4 regions of the Serratia sp. LSHTC3 genome follow, and region 3 is predicted to be linked to each of the others. Evidence: predicted binding sites of a transcription regulator. Region 3 holds the regulator's gene; each other region holds the start of a gene.
What was found. The regulator CRP, encoded in region 3, controls carbon source genes, mostly activating them, when cyclic AMP is high. The targets are predictions, from matches to a motif close to ATGTGANNNNNNTCACAT.

Region 1: a site for CRP is predicted at 2,335-2,352, ahead of AC2CGI_RS03040 (sugar transporter). Genes of this name have one in related genera too.
Region 2: a site for CRP is predicted at 1,535-1,552, ahead of AC2CGI_RS20305 (PTS mannitol transporter subunit IICBA). Genes of this name have one in related genera too.
Region 4: a site for CRP is predicted at 1,822-1,839, ahead of AC2CGI_RS01850 (YfcZ/YiiS family protein). Genes of this name have one in related genera too.

The regions. Positions count from the first base shown of each region.
Region 1 covers NZ_JBXUNP010000001.1:631,948-635,455, reverse strand. The annotation lists gene AC2CGI_RS03045 (MFS transporter) at 1-911, opposite strand, end outside; gene AC2CGI_RS03040 (sugar transporter) at 1,083-2,273, opposite strand; gene AC2CGI_RS03035 (aspartyl/asparaginyl beta-hydroxylase domain-containing protein) at 2,534-3,220, shown strand; gene AC2CGI_RS03030 (aromatic alcohol reductase) at 3,238-3,508, opposite strand, start outside.
Region 2 covers NZ_JBXUNP010000006.1:82,036-85,543, forward strand. The annotation lists gene glyS (glycine--tRNA ligase subunit beta) at 1-208, shown strand, start outside; gene AC2CGI_RS20300 (DUF3053 domain-containing protein) at 540-1,259, shown strand; gene AC2CGI_RS20305 (PTS mannitol transporter subunit IICBA) at 1,801-3,508, shown strand, end outside.
Region 3 covers NZ_JBXUNP010000007.1:22,699-26,206, forward strand. The annotation lists gene AC2CGI_RS21465 (phosphoribulokinase) at 60-929, shown strand; gene AC2CGI_RS21470 (OsmC family protein) at 967-1,374, opposite strand; gene crp (cAMP-activated global transcriptional regulator CRP) at 1,757-2,389, shown strand; gene AC2CGI_RS21480 (YccS/YhfK family putative transporter) at 2,440-3,508, shown strand, end outside.
Region 4 covers NZ_JBXUNP010000001.1:376,846-380,353, forward strand. The annotation lists gene mlaA (phospholipid-binding lipoprotein MlaA) at 1-129, shown strand, start outside; gene fadL (long-chain fatty acid transporter FadL) at 247-1,569, opposite strand; gene AC2CGI_RS01850 (YfcZ/YiiS family protein) at 1,975-2,271, shown strand; gene fadI (acetyl-CoA C-acyltransferase FadI) at 2,469-3,508, shown strand, end outside.

The DNA of each region.
Region 1 (3,508 bases), on a different contig from region 3:
GCCGGCAGCCAGTTGCCGAAGCCGAAGAAGCCGATGGCCTGAAAGAAATTCATCACTACCAGCATCAGCGTGCGATCGCGATATTGCGGCGCCCAGATGTCGCGAAAGCGGCCGCGCAGCGGCGCTCCCTCGGCATCGTCCACCGGGCGCGACGGGAAGTCCGCGGCCGCCACGCCGCAGCGCCGCTCCATGTCCCGCATCACCTGCCGGGCCTGCGCATAGCGCCGCTGTTGCACCAGCCAGCGCGGCGACTCCGGCAGCCCCTTGCGCACCAGCCAAATCACCAGCGAAGCCAGCGCGCCGGCGATCACCACATAGCGCCAGCCGCTCAGCCCCCAAATCGTCTGCGGCACCAGCCACCAGGACATCAGCGCCACCGCCGGCACCGACAGAAACTGCACGAAGAACGCGAAGGCGAAAGCCCGGGTGCGCAAGTGCGCGGGCACCCACTCCGTCAGGTAGGTATCGATGGTCACCAACTCGATGCCGAGCCCGACGCCCACCAGAAAACGCAGAAAGATCACCCATTCCGCCTGCTGTTGAAACGCCAACAGCAGCGAGAAGGTGCCATACCAGATCAGGGCGAACATAAAGGTGGCGCGCCGGCCGAAGCGATCGGCGTACGGGCTCAGCAGGCTGGCGCCGACGAACAGGCCGAGAAAGGTGGCGGAGGCAAAGGCCGCCTGATCCGACACGCCGAAAACGCCCTGCGCGCCGGTGTGGAAAATGCCGTCGGCGATAAGGCCAGTGCTGATATAGCCAGTCTGGAACAGATCGTAGAGTTCGAAAAAGCCGCCCAGCGACAGCAGAATGATAAAGCGCCACAGGCCGGCCGACGCGGGCAAGGCGTCGATTCTGGCCGCCAAATCCCGCGCATGGATTGGCGACGCCGCTACAGATTCACTCACCATTAACCTCGCATTAACATTTTTGATGACTTTCTATGCTAGCGAAGCGGCGTCGGAGTTAAATTTTTAATTAGCAGACTATGAAAAAAAGTTAAGCATAAAACGCTGCAGCAGCCTGTTTTATAGCAGGAAAATGTAGCGCGGGATGCCGCAGCGGCATCCCGAATCGGCAGGTTAACGGCTGTGGTGCTGCTGCAGCCGTTCGCTGCGGTAGACGCTCAACAGGCACCAGCCGAGGGCGATCAGCGCCAGCGGCGCGGCGACGAAGCCGATGTTGCCCATGCCCAGATGCAGGCTCACCTGGTTGCCCAGCAGCGCGCCGCTGCCGATGCCGAAGTTGTACAGGCCGGAGAAAATCGCCATCGCCACGTCGGTAGCGTCCGGCGCCAGGCTCAGCACTTTGGCCTGCATCGACAGGCCGATCGCCATGATCGCCATCCCCCAGAAGATGCACAGCACCGTCAGGTGGCCTTCACTGCCGGCCGCCGGCAACAGCAGCAGCAGGCTCAAGGCCAGCAGCGTGATGGCACCGATGAAGAAGCCGGAAGGAAACCGCTCGCTGTAGCGGCTGAACAGCAGGCTGCCGACGATGCCGGCGGCGCCGAACAGCAGCAACATCAGCGTGGTGAAGTTCTCCGACAGCCCGGCCACGGTCTGGATAAACGGCTCAATGTAGCTGTAGGCGGTGAAGTGCGCCGTCACCACAATGATGGTCAGCATGTAAAGCGCCACCAGCGCCGGGCGCTTGAACAGCAGCGGCACGCTGGCCAGCGAACCGGAATGCTCGCTTTTCAGCACTGGCAGCAGGCGCCACAGCAGCACCAGCGCCAGGGTGGCGCACACCGCGATGCCGATAAAGGTCATGCGCCAGCCGAGCAGCTGCCCGACCACCCGCCCGAGCGGCAGCCCAAGCACCATCGCCAGCGCGGTGCCGCCCGCCAGCAGGCTCAGCGCCTGGGCTTTCTTGCCTGGCGGCGCCACGCGGATCGCCAGCGAGGCGGTGATAGACCAGAACACCGAGTGCGCCAGCGCCACACCGGCGCGCGAAATGACCAGCGTGGTGAAGTTCCAGGCCACGGCGGTCAGCACGTGGCTGGCGATAAACAGCACGAACACGCCGATCAGCAACTTGCGGCGCTCAATCTTGCTGGTCAGCAGCATGCACGCCAACGAGGCGGCGGCGACGATCCAGGCGTAAATGGTAATGATCAAGCCGACCTGTTCGGTTTGCATCGAGAAGCTGGCGGCGATATCGCTCAGCAGACCGACCGGAATAAACTCGGTGGTGTTGAAGATAAAGGCCGAGACGGCGAGGATAACCACGCGCAACCAGGCGGTTGAGCGCGAAACGGGAGCGTGTTCCATGGTAAACAAAATCCGGACAGGTGCGGGCAAGTCGCGATATTTTAACCAACCGGCCCGCTAAATGCGATATACGTCACACTTTAATTGTGTGGTTTTTTTCACCGCCCATCGACACGCTCACCGACGCACGGTTGCCAAAATGCTGTGCTAATCTATTGAAGCGTACCAATTTTTCCTGCCGTTCTTCCCAGGCCGTCCACGCGCCGCGCCGAAGAAGCGCGCAGTGTCCCTTTGGCGTTTCCTGAGGCGAGGTCATTATGATGTCCGCGATTTATGATTGGTCCGTGCTCGCATTGCGCAATGTTTACGATCGCCGCATTCAGGGCAAGCCGGTGCTCGACAGCGCCGCGCTGTTCCCCGACGCCGAACGTTTCACCGCCCAATGGCGGCAGATCCGCGAAGAGGCGCTGACCGTCGCCCACGATCTGCACAATATTCCCCGTTTTCACGAGATCATGAGCCAGCAGGCGTCGATCTCCGCCAACGACGCGCGCGACTGGCGCATGTTCATCATGAAGGCCTACGGCCAGCCCATCCCCCACAACCTGGCGCGCTGCCCGACGCTGGCGGCGCTGATCGCTTCGTCGCCTGACGTGCTGTCCGCCTCGCTCTCCTTCCTGGCGCCCGGCAAACAGGTGCCGCCCCATCGCGGGCCGTTTCGCGGCATTCTGCGCGGCTATCTGGTGCTGGACATGCCCAAACGCGCCGACGGCGCGCCGGCGGCGGTGCTGAAAGTGGACGGCCGCGAATACCGGCTGCACGAGGGGGAGTTCATGCTGTGGGACGATACCTTCGAACACGAGGTGTGGAACGACAGCCCGCAGGTGCGCACCGTGCTGCTGCTGGACATCCGCCGCCGCGACATGCCCGCCGGGCTGCGGCTGCTCTCCAGCGCCATCATCGCGCTGGTGCGGCTGAACGTGCGCTGGATGCAGCGCCAGTTCTGACTGCGGCGCTCAGGCGATTAACCGCCCTGAGAAGCCAGCCACTGCTCGGCGGTGGTGGTGGCTATGCCCTGGCGCGCATTGAAGGTTTTTGCCTTATCCCAGGCCACGCCGTCGGGCCGGGCGAAAGCCAGCCGGTATTTGGCGCCGACATCATGCGGATGATTGCGCACCTCCGCCTGCAGCCGCTCTTTGTCCAACAGGATCCTGTTGACCTCCACGCCCCAGTGCGCCTGCATAAGATCGGCAAGCTCGCGGTAGGTCAGCGTGTCGCCGGCGATATAGACCACC
Region 2 (3,508 bases), on a different contig from region 3:
GCGCGACAAGCTGCAGCCGTACTTCGCGGCGGGCAATTACCAGGAAGCGCTGGTGGAACTGGCTGCGCTGCGTGAACCGGTGGATGCGTTCTTCGACAACGTGATGGTAATGGCGGACGATGCGGAAGTGCGCGTGAATCGTCTGACGCTGCTGAGCAAACTGCGTGAACTGTTCCTGCAGGTGGCGGATATCTCCGTACTGCAGTAAACGGCTCTGTGCTGTGAAAAGGCGCCTGCGGGCGCCTTTTTTATTTCCGTTTCCTGGGTGCGAAGGCAAGGTCGCCTGGCGACTTGGGGGGCGACTTGGGGGGCGACTTGGGGGGCGACTTGGGGAAATTGAAGCATCCGGTCGCCGACGGCAATGAACCTCAGTGCGTTTTGCGCACGATGTTCAACCGCCTCCGGCCGAGACAATGTTCACCGCAAACGGAATCGCGTATCGGAACGCCGCCAGTTGATCTATTCTTATAGGCGCACGGAGTGCGGAAAAAGGGGCGGAGTCCAATGAAAAAGCAGGTTTATAACAGGAGTTATGTCACATGGCGGTAGGGATCCAGAGCAGAGGTTTCGCGCGTTGGTTGGCACCGGTATTGGCATTGTTGGTGGTCATGCAATTGACCGCCTGCGGCGATAAAGAGCCGGAACAGCGCAAAGCATTCATTGATTACTTACAGAATACCGTGATGCGCAGCGGGGCGAACATCCCCACGCTGAGCGAAGACCAGAAGCAGAAGTTCGGCAACTATGCCGGCGATTACGCGATTTTGGTCGGCTTTTCACAGCAGCTGTCCAAGTCGGTCGGCGCCAGCCTGACGCCAGCGCTGGATCAGATTAACCAGATCCGCACCGCACAGGACTATCTGAACAAACGCGATGCGTTGCAGCAATCGGTCGGGGCGTTGAACCTGCTGGGCCAGCAGATCCAGTCCGCCAAGTCGCAGGCGGATACCGCCCGCACGGCGCTGAAACAGCCCGACGATCTGAAGGCGGTGTATAACCAGGCCTATGACAAAATCGTCACCGCGCCAGCCAACGCCCTGATGCCGGCAATCCCGACCACCGCCAGCTTTGTGCAGGATCTGGTGCAGGTTGGCGATTTCCTGCAGAGCCAGGGCAATCAGGTCAGCTTCAACAACAACGGCGTGCAGTTCCGCACCGCGCAGCAGGTGGCGCAGTACAACACCATGATGTCGAATCTGGTGGCCAAACAGCAGAACCTGGTGAATGCGCAGAAAGCCATTCAAAGCGTGACGCAATAACGCGCCTACGACGATCTACAGGCCGGCATTGCCGGCCTGTTTTATTTCCCCTCAGCGTTTCCAATAGCTTGCTGGTTTATTACGCAGGCTTCTGTACTACACTTCAATTAATCCATTCATTCGGCATTGTAGTTTTCTTTCATTCATCACTTCGCTAGTTCCCGGCGGGATGAGTGCTCACAGGGAAGATCAAACAGAGCGTCGCGTTCGGGCGCTGCAGCTAAAAATAAATTGTGATGTTTATCACAATTTAAAAACAAACAACCAAGTTAAAAATGTGACATTAATCACTTTATTGTCGGTTTTTGGGCGATTTTTTTCTCACTGTGCTTTTTTTACACGCCATAAATGTGATCTTTATCACCATAAATGAGGGGTTGTTGGGGTGTTGTGTGTGACTTGTGTCACAAAAAATTCGTGAAGTTCGCGTGACAAAAACAGCGTGATAGAGTCCGTTTCGCATACAGCGGCAACACGGCTGGATCGTCACAACAATAATCACGCGCTCTATTGTCAGCGCGTAACAATAGGGGTGTGTTTTATGTTTTCACCAGACATCAAGGTTAAAGTGCAAAACTTTGGCCGCTTCCTGAGCAACATGGTGATGCCCAACATCGGCGCCTTTATCGCCTGGGGGATTATCACCGCGCTATTCATTCCAACCGGCTGGCTGCCGAATGAGACCTTAGCCAAGCTGGTCGGCCCGATGATCACCTACCTGCTGCCGCTGCTGATCGGTTATACCGGCGGGCGGCTGGTGGGCGGCGATCGCGGCGGCGTGGTCGGCGCCATCACCACCATGGGCGTCATCGTCGGCGCCGACATGCCGATGTTCCTCGGCGCGATGATCGCCGGTCCGCTGGGCGGCTGGGCCATCAAGCACTTCGACCGCTGGGTGGACGGCAAGATCAAAAGCGGCTTTGAAATGCTGGTGAACAACTTCTCCGCCGGCATCATCGGCATGCTGTTGGCGATCCTGGCCTTCCTGGGCATCGGGCCGCTGGTGGAGGTGCTTTCCAAGCTGCTGGCGGCGGGCGTGCACGTGATGGTGACGAACAACCTGCTGCCATTGGCGTCCATCTTCGTTGAACCGGCGAAAATCCTGTTCCTGAACAACGCCATCAACCACGGCATCTTCTCGCCGCTGGGCATCCAGCAGGCGACGGAAGCCGGCAAATCGGTGTTCTTCCTGATCGAAGCCAACCCAGGCCCGGGCATGGGCGTGCTGATGGCCTACATGTTCTTCGGCCGCGGCAGCGCCAAGCAATCCGCCGGCGGTGCGGCGATCATTCACTTCCTGGGCGGCATCCACGAAATCTACTTCCCGTACGTGCTGATGAACCCGCGTCTGCTGCTGGCGGTGATCCTGGGCGGCATGACCGGCGTATTCACCCTGACGATGCTGAACGGCGGCCTGGTGTCTCCGGCTTCCCCGGGGTCGATTTTGGCGGTGCTGGCGATGACTCCGAAAGGCGCCTACTTCGCCAACATTGCGGCGGTGTGCGCAGCCTTTGCCGTCTCCTTCGTGGTGTCCGCTTTCCTGTTGAAAACCTCCAAGGTGAAAGAGGATGACGATCTGGAAGCCGCGACCCGCCGCGTGCAAGAGATGAAATCGCAGTCCAAGGGCGGCGCGGCCGCGCCGGCGGCGGTCGATGGCGATCTGAGCACCGTGCGCAAAATCATCGTCGCCTGCGATGCGGGCATGGGCTCCAGCGCCATGGGCGCCGGGGTACTGCGCAAGAAAGTGGCCGACGCCGGGCTGAAGAACATCTCGGTGACCAACAGCGCCATCAACAGCCTGCCGGACGATGTGGATCTGGTGATCACCCACCGCGATCTGACCGAGCGCGCGATGCGCCATGCGCCGCAGGCCCAGCACATTTCGCTGACTAACTTCCTCGACAGCAAGCTGTATGGCGATCTGGTCGAGCGTTTGCTGGCGGTGAACACCGCTGCCGCAGCGGCCCCGCAGAGCGGCGCGCACGCGGCTGCAGAGGCCGGCGAACCGGGGCTGTTCAAGCTAAGCGAGAGCAACGTGTTCCTCAACCTGCAGGCCAGCGACAAAGAGCAGGCGATCCGCTTCGCCGGCGAGCAACTGGTGAAGGGCGGCTACGTTGAGCCGGAATACGTGCCGGCGATGCTGGAGCGCGAAAAGCTCACCTCCACCTACCTGGGCGAATCGATCGCCGTGCCGCACGGCACCATCGAGGCCAAAGACCGGGTGCTGCGTACCGGCGTGGTGTTCTGCC
Region 3 (3,508 bases):
CAACAAGAGCCACAATAATCCCCTGACGCCGGCGCATTCAACACGGAGTGACAACCATCATGTCTGCCAAACATCCCGTTATCGCGGTGACCGGTTCCAGCGGCGCCGGCACCACCACCACCAGCGTGGCGTTCCGTAAAATCTTCCAGCAGCTCAAGATCCGCGCCGCCGAACTGGAGGGCGACAGCTTCCACCGCTATACCCGGCCGGAAATGGACGCGGCGATCCGCAAGGCGCGCGATCTGGGCAGACACATCAGCTATTTCGGCCCCGAGGCCAACGACTTCGGCCTGCTGCAGCAGAGCTTTATCGACTACGGCAAAAACGGCACCGGCCGTTCGCGCAAGTACCTGCACACCTACGACGAAGCGGTGCCCTACAATCAGGTGCCGGGCACCTTCACCCCGTGGGAGCCGCTGCCGGCGCCGACCGACGTGCTGTTCTACGAGGGGCTGCACGGCGGCGTGGTTACTGAGCACCATGACGTGGCCAAACACGTCGATCTGCTGGTCGGCGTGGTGCCGATCGTCAACCTGGAGTGGATCCAGAAGCTGATCCGCGATACCGGCGAACGTGGCCACTCCCGCGAAGCGGTGATGGATTCGGTGGTGCGCTCGATGGAAGACTACATCAACTACATTACGCCGCAGTTCTCGCGCACCCACATCAACTTCCAGCGCGTGCCGACGGTGGACACCTCCAACCCGTTCGCCGCCAAGGCCATTCCCTCACTGGATGAAAGCTTCGTGGTGATCCACTTCCGCGGGCTGGACCAGATCGACTTCCCCTACTTGCTGGCGATGCTGCAGGGATCGTTTATCTCGCACATCAATACGTTAGTGGTGCCGGGCGGCAAAATGGGGCTGGCGATGGAGCTGATCATGGCGCCGCTGGTGCAACGGTTGCTGGAAGGCAAGAAGATCGAATAAATGCGTTGAGCGCGGCGCCGGCCGCGCTCCGCCTCGATTACGCCGGTTGGCGGATCTCGAAGCTGTGGGTTACCGTGGCGGCCTTGTTGAGCATCAGCGCCACCGAGCAGTATTTCTCCGCCGACAGGTTCACCGCACGTTCGACGATCTTGTCGGTCAGATCCTGGCCGGTCACGATGAAGTGCAGGTTGATATGGGTGAACAACCGCGGGGCTTCTTCGCGGCGCTCGGAGGTCAGCTTCACCTCGCAGTCGCGCACGTCGTTGCGCCCCTTTTGCAGGATGGATACCACGTCGATCGCGCTGCAGCCGCCCACCGACATCAGCACCATCTCCATCGGGCTGGGCGCTTTATCACCGGCGTTGCCGTCCATCAGCACCTGGTGGCCGGAGGCCGATTCCCCCAAAAACGTTAACCCTTCCACCCACTTAACTCTTGCCTGCATTCTGGTCACTCCGGTTGATTTCTTAAAATCAGAGTACGCTTTCGCATAGAAACAGGCAACGTAACCTGATGCTAATCATGCTGAAGCGAGACAACACGAGACACCCGCCTTACTCTGTGCTACAAACAGAGCCGCAATAAATCTTTCCGGGACACTGCATTTCAGGGAAACGCCCAGAGAAAGGCTCCTTTACCGGTATGTTAACAGAATGTAGCTTGCAGCGCTTACGGCAAGTTAATATGCTAGAGCGACAGCGTATTTTTATGACACGCCTCAAAACTTGCCGGTAGCCCTCGCTCATAACTGCGGCTACAGGCGGGTTTTACAGGGAACTCTGACCCCTGTGACACAAGGCAGCGATAACAACAGAGGATAACAGCGAATGGTTCTCGGCAAACCGCAAACAGACCCTACTCTCGAATGGTTCCTGTCTCATTGCCATATCCACAAATATCCATCGAAGAGTACGCTGATTCACCAAGGTGAAAAGGCCGAAACGCTTTACTACATCGTGAAAGGCTCCGTCGCGGTGCTGATCAAGGATGAAGAAGGTAAAGAGATGATCCTGTCCTACCTCAACCAGGGGGATTTCATCGGCGAGCTCGGATTGTTCGAAGAAGGCCAGGAGCGCAGCGCCTGGGTTCGCGCGAAAACCGCCTGTGAAGTGGCCGAAATTTCCTACAAGAAATTCCGCCAGCTGATCCAGGTGAACCCGGACATCCTGATGCGTCTGTCCGCCCAAATGGCGAGCCGCCTGCAGGTCACCTCCGAAAAAGTGGGCAACCTCGCCTTCCTGGACGTGACCGGCCGCATCGCGCAAACCCTGCTGAATCTGGCGAAGCAACCTGACGCCATGACTCACCCGGACGGCATGCAGATCAAGATCACCCGTCAGGAGATCGGCCAGATCGTCGGCTGCTCGCGTGAAACCGTTGGCCGTATTCTGAAAATGCTGGAAGATCAAAACCTGATTTCCGCCCACGGCAAAACCATTGTCGTCTACGGCACCCGTTAATCCCCGAAGAAACGGCGCAGTCTGCGCCGTTTTTTTATCTGCTCTCTGCCATGTGGCGCCGCCTGATCTACCACCCGGAAATCAACTACGCACTGCGACAAACGCTGGTGTTGTGTCTGCCGGTGCTGTTCGGCTTGTTAATAGGCCAGCTGCAGCTCGGCCTGATGTTCTCTCTGGTGCCCGCCTGCTGCAATATCGCCGGTCTGGACACGCCGCATAAGCGCTTCTTTAAACGGCTGATCGTCGGCGGCTCGCTGTTCGCCTTCAGCAGCGTGCTGCTGCAACAGGCACTGCTGTGGCACGTGCCGCTGCCGGCGCTGATGCTGGGCCTGGCGCTGCTGCTCGGCATCACCGGCGAAATCAGCCCGCTGCACGCCCGGCTGTTGCCGGCGGCGCTGGTGGCCGCCATTTTCGCCCTCAGCACGGCCGGCACGGTACCCCTCTGGCAGGCGCCGCTGCTGTACGCGATCGGCACCGTCTGGTACGGCTTATTCACCTGGTTCTGGTTCAAGCTGTGGAAAGAACAGCCAATGCGCGAGACGCTCAGCCAGCTCTATCTGGAGCTGGCTGACTATTTCGAAGCCAAATACTCGTTGCTGACCCAGCACACCGATCCGCAAACCGCGCTGCCGCCGCTGCTGGTGCGCCAACAAAAGGTGATGGATCTGATCAGCCTTTTATACCAACAGCTCAATTTCCTGCCGCACGCCAACAACCTCGAACAAAAGCGCCTGCAGCGCGCCTTTCAGGTGGCGATGGATCTGCAGGAGCACATCACCGTCAGCCTGCATCTGCCGGAGGAGGTGCAAAAACTGGTGGAGCAGAGCCAGGCCGAAGCGATCATTCGCCGCAACGCTCAGGTGATCGCCGGCCGGCTGCGCGTGGTGGCGCACGATATTCTCTACCATCAACATTCGAAGCGCTTCTCCATGAGCCACGAACTGGCGGCGCTGGAAAAAATGGCGGCGCAGCATCCCGATAACCCGGTCGGCCAGTTTTGTTATTACCACTTCAGCCGCATCGCTCGCCTGCTGCGCACCCAGCATCCGCTGTACCGCCGCGACCTGATGCCCGGCCAGCACCGCCTGCCGTTTTGGCCGGCGCTGGCCAGCTACCTGT
Region 4 (3,508 bases), on a different contig from region 3:
TATGTCATGGTGCGCGAAGCTTACTTCCAGCGCCACGACTTCATCGCCAACGGCGGTTCGCTCAAGCCGGAAGAGAACCCGAACGCCAAGGCGATTCAGGGCGATCTGGACGAGATCGACTCGCAGTAACCGCCGGCCTTATGCCAATGAAAACCCGCCGTCTGGCGGGTTTTTTTACGCCCGCGGCGAGCGACAGGCAAAGAAAAAGCGCCCCGCGGGGCGCTTTGGCATCCATCTCAGGCGAGATTAGAAGCGGTAGTTGAAGTTGGCGCCGTACAGCCAGGCCTTGCCTTCGGAGGTGAAGGTGTAAGGACCTTCATTGATGGTGACTTTCTGGCCGTGCATGTAGGACACGCCGACGTCAACCGAGGCGTCTTTGTTGAACGCATAGGTGGTACCGGCACTCAGCCAGAAACGGTCCTGATCCGGAATGGAGATCGAACGGTTTTGGGCAGGCACCGGGCTGTCATCGAAGGCGATACCGGTACGGAAGGTCCAGTTATCGTCGTAGAAGTAGGTGGTGCCCAGCGCGATGCGGTAAGCGTCTTTGAAGCCTTCATGCTTCTGGAACAGCGTCTGGCCGTTGTTGCCGGTGGCTTTCAGCTCCTGGAACTGGCTCCAGCTGGTGTAGGCCAGGCTGTAGTGGATAGCCCACTGCGGCGCCACTTTGTTGTAGCCGGACAGTTCCCACATTTCCGGCAGGTGCAGGCTCAGAGAACCCGGAATGGTGGTGCCGTTGGTGCCCCACGGCAGACCTTTAGAGGCCAGCAACGGGTTGAAGGCTGAAGGCAGGCTGCTTTTGTAATCGCCGTCAAAGTCGATTTTCACTTCTGAGCGATAGGTGAAGCCGTAACGGTTGTTTTCATCCACTTCGTACAGAATACCGGCGTTCCAGCCGAAGCCCCATTCGTCGCCTTTCAGGTGCGAAATCTGGGTATCTGCCGGGATCTGCGAAACCGGGCCGGCCAACTGCGGCGGTAACTGGCCCGATCCGGCGATCAGTTTTGGCAGATCGCCGGCATAGCGCTCGAGTTTGGCCTTGGCATAAACGGCGTCAAAGCCCAGACCGAAGCTGAAGTTCTTGTTCAGGCGATAAGCGCCGCTCAGGTTAAGGTTCAAGGTTTCCAGGTCGGTTTTGCCGCCCATGGAACCCGCCGCGTAACCGTCGTTGTATTCGGTCGCCAAACCGAAGTTGCTGGTGACCGAGCCGCCTACGGCGAATTGATCGTTAATCGGGTGAACATAATGCAGGTTCGGCACCCAGGCGGTCGGCGCGATGTTTTTCGCATCCAGACTGGCGCCGGAAGGGGATTGGCCACTGATATCGACGTCCGGATCGATGAAGACTGCGCCGAAAGAGAGTTCCGGGCGGGTATACATCATCAGCAACGCCGGGTTGCGGCTTGCGGAGGCCGCCGTATCCGCCATGGCGCCTTCGCCAGAATACGAACGTCCTAAACCAGCTGATGAGAACTCATTCAGCTGGAATCCTGCGGCAGACACGTTTGAAGAAATAATTGCCACTGCAGCTGCGAGAGCTGATTTAGTCAATAGGTTTTTCTGGCTCATGACCAAAACCTCATTATGTGTTTATTATTTAAACTATTGTTACACGAAGTAACAAGGAGCGCGGGATTGTAGGGTCCGTTATCGTTCAGACAAATCAGACCAGTGGCTGAAGTATAGGTCTGACCTGTGAAAATGTTGCAAGTTTGTTTTTGAAATATTTCCAACCTGATATCAAAAAAGAGATCTGCTTAACAAAAAGCCAGCGGTAAATAACAAAATTCTTACCATTCCTTAGCAGTCGCTCATTTTTATTTGTGATTTCCATCACTTAAAACACCCAGTAAAAGTAAGTGCTAGTGATTGCCGGCGCGGAAGCGTAAAATACCTGCAGAATTTTGTGGCTTTGTGCCGGTGAGTGAAACGGCAATTTGGGCTGATAACCGAGGCCCTTGAGGAGAACCAATCATGTCAGATGCAATTAATAAATGCAGCGCCCAGGAAACCGCCGCGTGTTGCTGCGTGGATGTCGGCACCGTGATGGATAACACCGATTGCACCGCATCCTACAGCCAGGTGTTCAGTAATCAACACGATGCGGAGGCGATGTTGGCGGCCCTGAGCGAAAAGGCGCGTGCGGTCGAATCCGACCCTTGTGACATCAGCAGTAGCATTAAACCGGTTGACGGCGGCGTGCAATTGGAGGCCGATTTCACCTTCGCCTGCCAGGCGGAAACTCTGATCTTCCAGCTCGGCCTGCGTTAATCCCGGCTTTACCCCCGGCGCCGCCTGTTGTGCGCCGGGGATTTACTTTCCCGTACCCCCTCCCGATAGAAAGTGCGCCTGCTCGCAGTTTTGATCTCTGCCGGTTTGCCAAATGTAACCGTTTGGTTAACAATGACCTCATCAGGTCAGACCTCTTTCTGCCCATTGCGCTGACGTTATTTTCTTCAGGAGCATTTATGAGTAAGGCACTGCCGTTGGTGACCCGTCATGGTGACCGCATTGCGATTGTGAATGGACTGCGTACCCCCTTTGCCAAACAGGCGACCGCCTATCACGGCATTCCGGCGGTGGATTTAGGGAAAACGGCGGTGAGCGAGCTGTTGGCGCGCAGCGGTATCGATCCGCAGCTTATCGAGCAGTTGGTGTTCGGCCAGGTGGTGCAAATGCCCGAGGCGCCGAACATCGCGCGTGAAATCGTGCTGGGCACCGGCATGAGCGTCCATACCGACGCCTACAGCGTGTCGCGCGCCTGCGCCACCAGCTTCCAGGCGATCGCCAACGTGGCGGAGAGCATCATGGCCGGCAGCATCAGCGTCGGCATCGCCGGCGGGGCGGACTCTTCTTCCGTCTTGCCGATCGGCGTCAGCAAGGCGTTGGCGCGCACGTTGGTGGACGTCAACAAGGCGCGCACGCTGTCGCAGCGCCTCAAATTGTTCAGCCGGCTGAAATTCCGCGATCTGATGCCGGTGCCGCCGGCGGTGGCGGAGTATTCCACCGGCCTGCGCATGGGCGATACCGCCGAACAGATGGCGAAAAGCCACGGCATCACCCGTGAAGCGCAAGATGCGCTGGCGCACCGTTCCCACGAGCTGGCGGCCAAGGCCTGGCGGGAGGGGTGGCTGCGCGATGAGGTGATGACCGCCTACGTGCCGCCATACCGCGCGCAGCTTTCCGAAGACAACAACATCCGTAAAGACTCCAGCCTGGCGTCCTACGCCAAGCTGAAACCGGCGTTCGATCGCAAACACGGCAGCGTCACTGCGGCCAACAGCACGCCGTTGACCGACGGCGCGGCGGCGGTACTGATGATGAGCGAATCGCGCGCCAAAGAGCTGGGCCTGCAGCCGCTCGGCTATCTGCGCAGCTTCGCTTTCGCCGCCATCGACGTGTGGGAAGACATGCTGCTGGGGCCTTCCTACGCCACGCCGCTGGCGCTGGATCGCGCCGGCATTGGTCTGGCCGATCTGACGCTCATCGATATGCATGAAGCTTTCGC